3 regions of the Halomonas sp. SCS19 genome follow, and region 1 is predicted to be linked to each of the others. Evidence: predicted binding sites of a transcription regulator. Region 1 holds the regulator's gene; each other region holds the start of a gene.

Region 1 (3,836 bases):
CTGGGAGCTGGCGTGGCGCAGACGGTGACGTGTGTCGGCGTCGTTCATGACGCCAGCGACCTGGCCGAGCAGGGCAAGATGGGCGTCGTCGGCCTCTTCCGGCACCAGCAGCACGAACACCAGATCGACGGGCTCACCATCGATGGCATCGAAGTCGACAGGTTCCGCGAGTTTGAGGAAGCCGGAGATGGGCGCCTTGCAGTGGGGGTTGCGGGCATGGGGAATGGCGACGCCATTGCCGATGCCGGTACTGCCCAGGCGCTCACGTCCGATCAGCCGACTGAAGACCTCCTGGCTGTCCAGGCTCGGGGTGTTCTGCGCAATGAAGGTGCTGAAAAACTCCAGCACCCTCTTCTTGCTGCCTCCCGGGACATCGAACAATGTGCGCTCGGGAGGGAGAATGGCTTCCAATGTCATGAGAGTCAGCGAATTCCGGCGCCTTGGGCGCGGGCTTGGGATTTTTCCTTGTGCTTGACCAGCTGGCGGTCCAGCTTGTCGGCAAGGGCGTCGATAGCAGCATACATGTCGCCGTCCTGCGCTTCGGCATGCAGGTCGGCACCGGCGGCGTGAAGGGTGCAGGCGGCCAGCTGGCGTTCCTTTTCCACCGAGAGGGTCACCTGGACGTTGGTGATGTTGTCGTAGTGGCGCTCCACACGGGCGAGCTTCTCTTGTACGTAGTCACGCAGGGGATCGGTCAATTCGACGTGGTGGCCGGTGATGTTGACTTGCATGACAGGCTCCTTGCTCTTTCGGGTGGTGGCTTGATTGTAACCCTTTTTCCGATCCTGCAAACCCCCTCGACGCTACGCAGAAAGACGCAGATGTCATGCGAAATTTCAAGTGCTTGCGCTTTCCCGATAACTAGGCTAGCGACGCCGCAGCGCAAGGCCTCAGCGCAGTCGCTTGCGCTCGCTGGAAGACGGAATATTCATGGCTTCCCGGTACTTTGCCACGGTGCGTCTGGCGACATTGACGCCGTCTTCCGCCAGCAATTCCACCAGTTTGCTGTCCGACAGAGGTTTGCGGGCAGGTTCCTTTTGAATCAACGATTTGATCATGGCGCGAATGGCGGTACTGGAATGGGCGTCGCCATCCTGGCCGACCTGGCTCGAGAAAAAATACTTCAACTCGAACACGCCGCGAGGCGTGTGCACGAACTTCTGGGTGGTCACGCGGGAGATGGTGGACTCGTGCATCTCCACCTTGTCTGCGATATCGGCCAGCACCAACGGTTTCATGGCCGCTTCTCCCTGCTCGAGGAAGTCGATCTGACGCACCATGATTTCCCGGCCGACCTTCAGCAAGGTGTCGTTGCGGCTGGACAGACTCTTGATCAGCCAGCGCGCCTCCTGCAGGTGGTCCTTGAGGAACTGGTTGTCCTGGCTCTTGTCCGCGCGCCGAATCAGCGCAGCGTAGTCGGGCTGGATGCGCAGTCGGGGCATTGCATCCGGATTGAGTTCAACGCGCCAGCCCTCTTCGGTGTGGCGTACCACCAGGTCGGGAATGACGTAGTCGTTATCGCTGTCACCGAACTGGCTGCCGGGACGTGGGTCGAGGCTTCGGATCAGCTCGATGACGCTGTCGAGTTGGTCGTCATCGAGTCCTAGCCGGCGCTTCAGCAGACGTCGGTCGCCGCTGGCCAGCGCCTCGAGAAACTGTCTTACCAGTCGTCCGGCCTGGGGCAGCAGGACGGTATCGCGAGGCAGACTATCCAGTTGCAGCATCAAACACTCGCGCAGGTCGCGGGCGAACACTCCGGTCGGTTCGAACTGTTGCAGCCGAACCAGCACCGCCTCCACCTCGGCGAGGGGAGGGGGGCGACGACCGTCTTGCTCGAGCCCCTGGGCGATGTCATCCAGTGTCTGCTCGAGATAGCCGTCGGCGTTGACCGCGTCGAGCAGGCTCTCGGCGATCAGGCGCTCCTGGTCGCTGACGTCGAGCATCGCCAGTTGCCAGCTCAGGTGGCTGTGCAGTGACTGGGAGCTTGCCTGGCGCTCGAAATCCGGCGCCTCGCCACTACCGGCGGGGGTGGTGCCCAGGTCCTGGTAGGTGTCGGACCAGTCGCTGTCCACACTGAGCTCCGAGGGGATCTGATCCGCCCAGTCATCTTCCACGGCTTCCCTGGTCTGCTGTTCGCCGAACTCGTCCTCGAGTTCGAGCATGGGGTTGGCCTCCAGCGCCTGCTGGACCTCCTGGCGCAGGTCCAGGGTCGAAAGCTGCAGCAGGCCGATCGCCTGTTGCAGTTGCGGGGTCATGGTCAGCTGGGTACCGATGCGCAGCTGCAGTGACGCCTTGAGGGCCATGGGTCGGGATCCACCAGTGTTGTCGAAAGGCTTTACCCTAACGACGAGTCATCAGACATGCAAGCATCTTGCCAAGTTGGTGTTTTTTGACCTGTGGGAGGGAGTGAAAAGGTCGATGTGGAACAACTTGGTAGGGGGGGAGGTGCTTCTTTCGAGGGAGGCCCTGTGTGCAAGGTGAGGCCGACCCTTTCGGGGCCGGCGGTTGGATGCTGATGCTGGCAAGTGTTGCGGCCGCTTGATGCGACTGCGGCTGTCGGGCGGCCCTGCGGTCTAAAGGCGGAAGTTCTCGCCCAGGTAGACCTCCTTGACGCGCTGGTTGGCGAGGATGGACTCGGCGCTGCCCTCGGCGATGATCTGGCCGTCGCCGACGATGTAGGCACGATCGCAGATATCGAGGGTCTCGCGCACGTTGTGATCGGTGATCAGGACGCCGATATCGCGGGCCTTGAGTTGACGAATGATGGACTTGATCTCGCCCACCGAGATCGGGTCGACCCCGGCGAAGGGTTCATCGAGCAGGATAAAGGCCGGCTCGGTGGCCAGGGCGCGGGCGATCTCGACCCGGCGCCGCTCCCCGCCGGACAGGCTCATGCCGGGGTTGTCGCGAATATGGCTGACGTGGAAGTCCTCGAGGAGTTGCTCGAGACGTGCTTCTCGGCCCTCGCGGTCGAGGTCCTTGCGGGTCTCGAGGATCGCCATGATGTTGTCGGCCACCGACAGCTTGCGAAAGATCGAAGCCTCCTGAGGCAGGTAGCCGATACCGGCCAGCGCGCGCTGATGCATGGCCGCGCGGCTCAGGTCCCGATCATCGATGCTGATGCTGCCGGCGTCGGCTCTGACCAGGCCGACGATCATGTAGAAGGAGGTGGTCTTGCCGGCCCCGTTGGGGCCCAGCAGACCGACGATGCTGCCCTGCTCGATCGACAGGCTGATGTCCTGGACGACGCGACGCTTCTTGTAGCTCTTGGCCAGATGGCGAGCGTGGAGAGTCTTCATCAGTTTCCTTGGCTTTCCGGCTCGAGGGTCATGCGAATGCGCTGCTCGCCCTGGACGCCCTGGGCGCTGGAGCGGGCCTGGACCACGCGGCGATCGAGGAAGTACTCCAGATAGGCACCGTCGAAGGTGTCATTGGCCTTGTGCAGCTCAGCCTGGTCGATCAGCTCCATGCGGCGTTCGGCCACGTGGTAGATCACCTTGCGGCCCCAGCCCTTGACCACCGGTTCTTCCGGGGATGGCTTCTGCTCGAGGTAGGCACGTGAGCCGGTCGCGGTCGCCAGTGACAGTTGTCCTTGGTCGTTGCGCTGGATCTCGACGCGTTCGCCGGTGAGGATCATGCTGCCTTGCACAATGCGCACGTCGCCGGTATAGACCGCGGTACCGGCGCGATCATCGAGATCCAGCTGGTCGGCCTCCACCTGAATCGGTGCGCTGCGATCACTTTCCAGCGCCAGGACACTGCTGCCGGTGGCGCCGGCGGCCAGGCCAAGGGCCAGGGCAAGCAGGAGGGCGGGACTTGGACGCATCATGGAAGGG
Region 2 (3,836 bases), 2.2 Mb from region 1:
GGGCGTATCGCTGTAGCGCACGACGCCGTCGGGACCGACACTGCGATAGATGGTGCTCGCCGGCACGGTTTCTGCCACCGGCAACGCCAGCCCGGACGCTGCCAGCAAGGCAATGGCCATCAGTGACGGTCGACACGGCGACGAGGGAGCGCTCTCGCCCCTCTCCCGGCCTGCCCTGCGCGTCCACCGCTGCATCATCGTGATTGCCCTCGCCGACCTTCCCCTGACGAGGATGACGTCAGCCACGACCCGAGCCAAGGGAATCCCTTGCCCAGGCGCAAGGCCCGCGCAAAAAAAATCGGCCCCGCGATCATCGCGGGGCCGACGGAACGCACGAGGCGTTATGCCGATCAGCAGCTGTAGTACATGTCGAACTCGATCGGGTGGGTCGCCATGCGCAGGCGCTCGACGTCCTCGTTCTTGAGCTCGATGTAAGCGTCGATCATGTCGTCGGTGAAGACGCCACCTTCGGTCAGGAAGCTGCGGTCCTCGTCGAGGGCTGCCAGCGCCTGGTCGAGGCTCTCGGCCACGGTCGGGATGGCCTTGCCTTCTTCCGGCGGCAGGTCATAGAGGTTCTTGTCCATGGCGTCGCCGGGGTGGATCTTGTTCTTGATGCCGTCGATACCGGCCATCAGCATCGCCGCGAAGCACAGGTAGGGGTTGGCGGTCGGGTCGGGGAAACGCGCCTCGACACGCTTGCCCTTCGGGCTTGCGGTGTACGGGATACGGATGGAAGCAGAACGGTTACGGGCGCTGTAGGCCAGCATGACCGGCGCTTCGAAGCCCGGCACCAGACGCTTGTAGGAGTTGGTAGAAGCGTTGGTGAAGGCGTTCAGGGCGCGGGCGTGCTTGATGATACCGCCGATGTAGTAAAGCGCCATTTCAGACAGACCGGCGTACTCGTCACCGGCAAACTGGTTCTGGCCGTCCTTCCAGAAAGACTGGTGGACGTGCATGCCGCTGCCGTTGTCGCCGACCAGCGGCTTGGGCATGAAGGTGGCGGTCTTGCCGTAGGCGTGAGCCACATTGTGGATCACGTACTTCATTTCCTGAACTTCGTCGGCCTTCTTGACCAGGGTGTTGAAGGCAACACCGATCTCGTTCTGGCCGGCGTTGGACACCTCGTGGTGGTGCACCTCGACCTTCTGACCGATGGCCTCGAGGGTGTTGCACATGGCACCGCGCATGTCATGGAAGCTGTCCACCGGCGGAACCGGGAAGTAGCCGCCCTTGACCCGCGGACGGTGACCGAGGTTGCCACCTTCGACGGCGCGGTCGGTGGACCAGGCACCCTCTTCGGAGCTGATCTTGTACATGGCGCCTTCGATATCGGCCTTCCAGTGCACCTCGTCGAAGATGAAGAACTCGGGCTCGGGGCCGAAGAAGGCGGTATCGCCCAGGCCAGAGGACTGCAGGTATGCCTCGGCGCGCTTGGCGATGGAGCGCGGATCACGCTCGTAGCCCTGCATGGTGGCCGGCTCGATGATGTCGCAACGCAGGATCAGGGTCGCGTCTTCGGTGAAGGGGTCGAGGAAGCCGGTGCCGTCCTCCGGACGCAGGATCATGTCGGACTCGTTGATGCCCTTCCAGCCGTTGATGGAGGAACCATCGAACATCTGGCCATTCTCGAAGAACTCTTCGTCGACCTCGGCGGCCGGAATGGTGACGTGCTGCTCTTTACCGCGGGTATCGGTGAAGCGCAGGTCAACCCACTTCACATCATGTTCGTTGATCAGGGCGAGGGTCTTGTCTGACATGTGGTCCTCCAGAGTGGAACTTGTCTCGTGACTCGAGCGTTGCGCAACGGCGCCAATCCCATGTCACCGGTTTGAAACGGGGGATGATCCAGGGAACAAAAGGGGTACCGGGATCCTTTGTAGCACGCTCCCGGGACACTGCCCATGGCAACGTGCGCGACACGATGACACTGCCAACCACAATGCAGATTGCGTGCCAGCATTGCACCAGCATCGACCAAAAAAATCTCAACCCATTGTTTCAAATCTTTTTTATCCAAACAGACCCTTTGCGCCAGCTTAGGGCACAAAGGCCCACCGTCTACAGGAGTCGCCGCCTAATGCACCGAAATAGTGCAACAAAGGCTGCGATGCACCACTTTGGACCTTTGTGACAGGATCTATAAACTCTGCCGGGCCGATCGTGAGGTGTCAGTGGGCGCTGGAACCTTTCGCAACGCAAAGATACACTTTATTACGTTCGACTCCGACCGCCTCTCCTGCCGGCCGGCGTCACCCTCCTCGGAGTGTCGTCGTGAAAATCAGCTTGATCATAGATGTCCGACTTACCGGCAAGGAACTGCCTCGCCGGCTCGCGGAAGCACGCCAGCAGGTCGCCCTCTTCCAGGGAAGAGGCGAGATCCTCGTCATCGACGATGGCGATATGGCGCCACCACTACTGGGCGAACCGGGCGAACACGCCGTCGTCGGCTATCGCCAGGTGCGCAGCCGGCCCGCGCCCATGGGGCGGCGCCTCAACCTGGCCGCCTCCCACAGCAATGGACGCATGCTCGGCTTCTGCCTCGGCCCTCTGGACACCCACTGGGTCGAGCGAATGATGGCAGCCGCCTGCGATGATTCGCGCCCGGTGGTGCGTCCTGCTCGCCCCTGTCCGCTATCGCTGCTCAGCCTGCTGCGACGTACTCCGACCCGGGCCCTGGGCGTCGAACGTACCTGGTTCGATCGACTGGGAGGCTTCGACCCGTCGCTGGACTTGAGCGCGGTAGAGGACCTCGCCACTCGCCTCAAGGCCTGTCGCGCCAAGATGGTCGTGCAGCGCGCCTGAGCGTCAGATCGTCCTTTCTGTCGATTTCGCCTACTTTTTTCGCTTCGCAGGTGCTTGATAGTTCAGCATCTTGAGGATCGATGCCGAGATTGGCGCCAACAAGGCTGGTCGTTGTCATCGCCCAGGCCCTATAATGCTGCCCCACTTTTTCCAGCAGGATCCCGTCGTGATCGAGAATCTTCGCAACATCGCCATCATCGCTCACGTCGACCACGGCAAAACCACCCTGGTCGACAAGCTGTTGAGTCAGTCTGGCACTCTGGACCGCAAGGCCGAGGGTCAGGAGCGCATCATGGACTCCAATGACCAGGAGAAGGAACGCGGTATCACCATCCTGGCGAAGAACACGGCGATCCGCTGGAATTCCCCCGAGGGACAGGACTACCACATCAACATCGTCGACACCCCTGGACACGCCGACTTCGGCGGCGAGGTCGAGCGCGTGATGTCGATGGTGGACTCGGTACTGCTGCTGGTCGACGCCGTCGACGGCCCCATGCCGCAGACCCGCTTCGTCACCCAGAAGGCCTTCGATCAGGGCCTCAAGCCGATCGTGGTGGTCAACAAGATCGATCGCCCCGGCGCACGCCCGGACTGGGTCATCGACCAGATCTTCGACCTGTTCGATAACCTCGGCGCCAGCGACGAGCAGCTCGACTTTCCGATCATCTACTGCTCCGCCCTCAACGGCATCGCCGGTCCCGAGCCTGACCAGCTGTCCGACGACATGACGCCGATGTTCCAGTCCATCGTCGACATCGTCGAGCCGCCCAAGGTGGAACTCGACGGCCCGCTGCAGATGCAGATCTCGGCACTCGACTACTCCAGCTACGTCGGCGTCATTGGCCTTGGCCGCATCACCCGCGGCGCCATCTCGCCCAACCAGCAGGTGGTGGTCATCAACAAGGAAGGCCAGACCCGCAAGGGCAAGGTCGGCCAGGTCATGACCCACCTGGGTCTCGAGCGGGTACAGACCGAGCAGGCCACCGCCGGGGACATCGTCTGCATCACCGGCATCGACGACCTGGCGATCT
Region 3 (3,836 bases), 1.6 Mb from region 1:
TGCTGGAGCCGTTGCGACGCCGCGGCTGAGCGGCGCCACCTGGCGGGGAGAACCGGTCGCCGTCGTCAGACCGCACCCTTGTCGGTCGAGCTCAAACCGCGTCCTTGTCGGTCGAGGTCAGACAGCATCCTTGTCGGTCTCGCCGGTACGGATACGAATGACCTGCTCAAGGGGGGTGGCTGAAGACAGCTGCCATCGTCGGTCAGACAGCGTCCTTGTCGGTTTCGCCGGTACGGATACGAATAACTTGTTCAAGGGGAGTGACGAAGATCTTGCCATCACCGATCTTGCCGGTGTTGGCGACCTGGACGATGGCTTCGATGACCTGCTCGGTCATACCGTCGTCGACCGCCACCTCAAGCTTCACCTTGGGCAGAAAGTCGACCACGTACTCGGCTCCCCGGTACAGCTCGGTGTGGCCCTTCTGACGGCCAAAGCCCTTCACTTCAGTGACGGTGATGCCCTGAACACCGATCTCGGAGAGCGACTCGCGGACGTCGTCGAGCTTGAATGGCTTGATAATCGCGGTCACCAGTTTCATGGCGGGTTCCTCATCCTGTCCGTGTGGGGGCGGCGTCGGTCGTGCCTGGCGCCAACCCGTTGGCGGCGCGCCGTTGCGCCTGTCCTGACTAGTGTGACAAAGCATACCCCTGGCGAACAGCAATAAAAAAGGCCCCCGAAGGGGCCAGGAGGAGCACGCCAGCTCACTGGTGTCGCGGGTAAGCTCAGGCTTACTTCTTGGCGACGTTAAACTCGGGGTAGGCTTCGAGACCGCATTCGGCCAGGTCGACGCCTTCGTATTCTTCTTCTTCGCTGACACGCACACCCATGATTGCCTTGATGATCAGCCACACGACCAGGCTAGCGATGAAGACCCAGGCGAAGATGCCGATGATGCCGAGCATCTGGGCGCCGAAGGTGGCGTCGGCGTTGTTCAGCGGGACCGCCAGGACACCCCAGATACCGGCCACACCGTGGGCGGAGATGGCACCGACCGGATCGTCCAGGCGCAGCTTGTCGAGGACCACGATGGCGACCACCACCAGGACACCGCCGACTGCACCGATCAGGGTGGCGCCGAGGGCCGTGGAGGACAGCGGGTCGGCGGTGATGGAGACCAGGCCAGCGATGGCGCCGTTCAGGGCCATGGTCAGGTCAGCCTTGCGGAACCAGATCTTGGCCAGGATCAGCGCGGCGATGACACCCCCGGCGGCGGCAGCGTTGGTGTTCACCAGCACCTGGGCCATGTTGTTGGCGGAAGACACGTCGGAGAGCTTGAGCTCGGAGCCGCCGTTGAAGCCGAACCATCCCAGCCACAGGACGAAGGTACCCAGGGTCGCCAGCGGCATGTTGGCACCGGGAATGGCGTAGATGGCGCCGTTCTTGCCGTACTTGCCCTTGCGCGGACCGAGCACCAGCACACCGGCCAGGGCTGCAGCGGCACCCGCCATGTGGACAATGCCGGAACCTGCGTAGTCGGAGAAGCCTGCTTCGGACAACCAGCCGCCGCCCCAGGTCCAGTAGCCGGAGACCGGATAGATCACGGCGGTCATGACCACGGCGAAGGCCAGGAAGGCCCACAGCTTCATGCGCTCGGCGACAGCGCCGGAGACGATCGACATGGCGGTGGCCACGAACACGACCTGGAAGAAGAAGTCGGCGCGGGCCGAGTAGTAGGGTGCGTCTTCACCACCTGCCAGCACCGCATCGACGCTGTTTTCGGCGCCGATCAAGAAGCCGAGGTTGGGGATGAAGCCGCCGGCGTCGGAGGAGTACATCAGGGCGTAGCCCACCAGCAGATACATGGTGCAGGCGACCGCGAACAGCACGATGTTCTTGGTCAGAATCTCGGCGGTGTTCTTGGCCCGGACCAGGCCGGCCTCGAGCATGGCAAAACCGGCGGCCATCCACATGACCAGGGCGCCGCAGATAAGGAAGTAGAAGGTGTCCAGCGCGTAGCTGAGTTCACTGATATCGACCATGGAAGTGTCTCGCTATATTTTTATCGGAAGTCGGGTCAGGGGACGGGGATCAGACCGCGTCGGAGCCGCGCTCGCCGGTGCGAATGCGGATGACGTCTTCCAGCGGCGTGACGAACACCTTGCCGTCACCGATCTTGCCGCTGTTGGCCGCGTTGCAGATGGCTTCCAGCACGCTGTCCAGTCGGGCCTCGTCGATCGCAACCTCGACTTTCACCTTGGGCAGAAAGTCGACGACATACTCGGCGCCGCGGTATAGCTCGGTGTGGCCCTTCTGGCGGCCGAAGCCCTTGACCTCGGTCACGGTGATGCCCTGGACGCCGTTGTCGGCCAGCGCCTCGCGGACGTCGTCCAGCTTGAAGGGCTTGATGATGGCGGTGATCAGTTTCATGGCATGGCTCCCTACGTGCATAAGGTGGCGGCTTGTTTCCGCTCGGTGCATGGATATCTATGCATAGCGATATACGTGCCATAAATTTGGCAAAAGCTTTGTTTACAATGGCTTGTGGTTGTTTTGGAAAGCAAGAGACGAAAAACACCCGCGAGTTTGCGGCACTGCATCAAAGTTAATGCACTGTTTTGGTGCTGGCGCGCATTGGTGGTGCGTCATTGGCGAGCATGCTGTGTCGGGTCGCGTGCCGGGGCGCGTGTAGGTATCAGGGAGTCGCCAATGCGCCGGGCGCCAATGGGCAAGGGCCACGAAGCATGCGTTGGGCGCCCGGCTTGCGTATCCTGTCGGCAACGGAGTTCCCATCGACGTTTCAAGGAGAGCCATCATGGTCAGTCAGGATCGCATCAGCCGTTTGGCACAGCAGATCGGCGAGCGCTTGCAGGGCGCCTCCCAGGCCCCGGAAGACATCCAGAAGGGGGTCCAGCAGGTGGTGCGTGGCGCCTTCGATCGTCTCGAACTGGTGTCACGCGAGGATTTCGACATCCTCATGGACGTATTGCAGCGCACCCGCTCCCGGGTCGAGGCGCTGGAAAAGCAGGTAGCGGCGCTGGAGAGCCTGGTCGAGGAACGTGCAGCGCCCGCTGGCGAAGCGACCGCGGCGCCTGCCGTGGCCGAGGAAGCCGCCGAGGTACCGGTGCCGCCGGTGCCGGAACAGGGCAAGCAGGACGAGGCGTCGAGCGGTTCAGCCGACAAGCCCTCCGCCTGAGGCTTCGGACGCAGAGCGTCACAAGATATGCCGGCCCGCCCTGGCGGGGGGCTGGCATGGGGCGCCGGTGAGGTGGGCGTGCTCTACTGGTCATGAGCCTTCCGTCAGGCAGGGAGCCCATGACGCTTGCCATCATTGCCACCCGTGCGGGACTGGGGCTGGACGCCCCCGAGGTGCAGGTCGAGGTACACCTGGCCAACGGCCTGCCGGGCATGACCCTGGTCGGCCTGCCCGAGACCGCAGTGCGCGAAAGCCGCGAACGGGTGCGCAGCGCCCTCGCCACCTGCGGCCTCGACTACCCGCTACGCCGCATTACCCTGAATCTTGCTCCCGCCGATCTGCCCAAGGAGGGTGGACGCTTCGATTTGCCCATCGCGTTGGGTCTGCTGGTGGCTTCCGGCCAGTTGCCCGCCGCCGCACTGGAGGGTGTCGAGTGTGCCGGCGAACTGGCCCTCGATGGCCGGTTGCGGCCGGTAGCCGGCATGCTGCCCTTCGCCATGGCCACCCGTCAGGCTGGGCGGCGCCTGATCCTGCCCGAGGCCAACGCCGATGAGGCGGCCCTGGTCAATGGACTGGAGGTGCTGCCGGCGGCGCACCTGCTCGACGTCGTCGCCCACCTGGTCGGGCGCATTCCCCTCGTTGCTCACCTACCCGTCGCACCGCCGCAAGACGGGCCTGCGGCGCTGGATCTGTGCGATGT

The links. The regulator sigma-54, encoded in region 1, starts transcription at its own class of promoters, with help from an activator protein. The targets are predictions, from matches to a motif close to TGGCACNNNNNTTGCTNT.
Region 2: the regulator sigma-54 is predicted to act here: its motif matches at 1,939-1,956, upstream of glnA (glutamate--ammonia ligase).
Region 3: the regulator sigma-54 is predicted to act here: its motif matches at 2,434-2,451, upstream of NFH97_RS07940 (P-II family nitrogen regulator).

What each region holds. Positions count from the first base shown of each region.
Region 1 covers NZ_JAMSHN010000001.1:238,529-242,364, reverse strand. Annotated here, with positions in the region: gene ptsN (PTS IIA-like nitrogen regulatory protein PtsN) at 1-417, opposite strand, end outside; gene hpf (ribosome hibernation-promoting factor, HPF/YfiA family) at 423-731, opposite strand; gene NFH97_RS01025 (RNA polymerase factor sigma-54) at 891-2,303, opposite strand; gene lptB (LPS export ABC transporter ATP-binding protein) at 2,574-3,299, opposite strand; gene lptA (lipopolysaccharide transport periplasmic protein LptA) at 3,299-3,829, opposite strand.
Region 2 covers NZ_JAMSHN010000001.1:2,389,872-2,393,707, reverse strand. Annotated here, with positions in the region: gene NFH97_RS10395 (DUF4124 domain-containing protein) at 1-120, opposite strand, end outside; gene glnA (glutamate--ammonia ligase) at 351-1,757, opposite strand; gene NFH97_RS10385 (glycosyltransferase family 2 protein) at 2,272-2,802, shown strand; gene typA (translational GTPase TypA) at 2,969-3,836, shown strand, end outside.
Region 3 covers NZ_JAMSHN010000001.1:1,846,179-1,850,014, reverse strand. Annotated here, with positions in the region: gene NFH97_RS07955 (DUF3820 family protein) at 1-29, shown strand, start outside; gene glnK (P-II family nitrogen regulator) at 203-541, opposite strand; gene NFH97_RS07945 (ammonium transporter AmtB) at 732-1,982, opposite strand; gene NFH97_RS07940 (P-II family nitrogen regulator) at 2,032-2,370, opposite strand; gene NFH97_RS07935 (accessory factor UbiK family protein) at 2,756-3,136, shown strand; gene NFH97_RS07930 (YifB family Mg chelatase-like AAA ATPase) at 3,256-3,836, shown strand, end outside.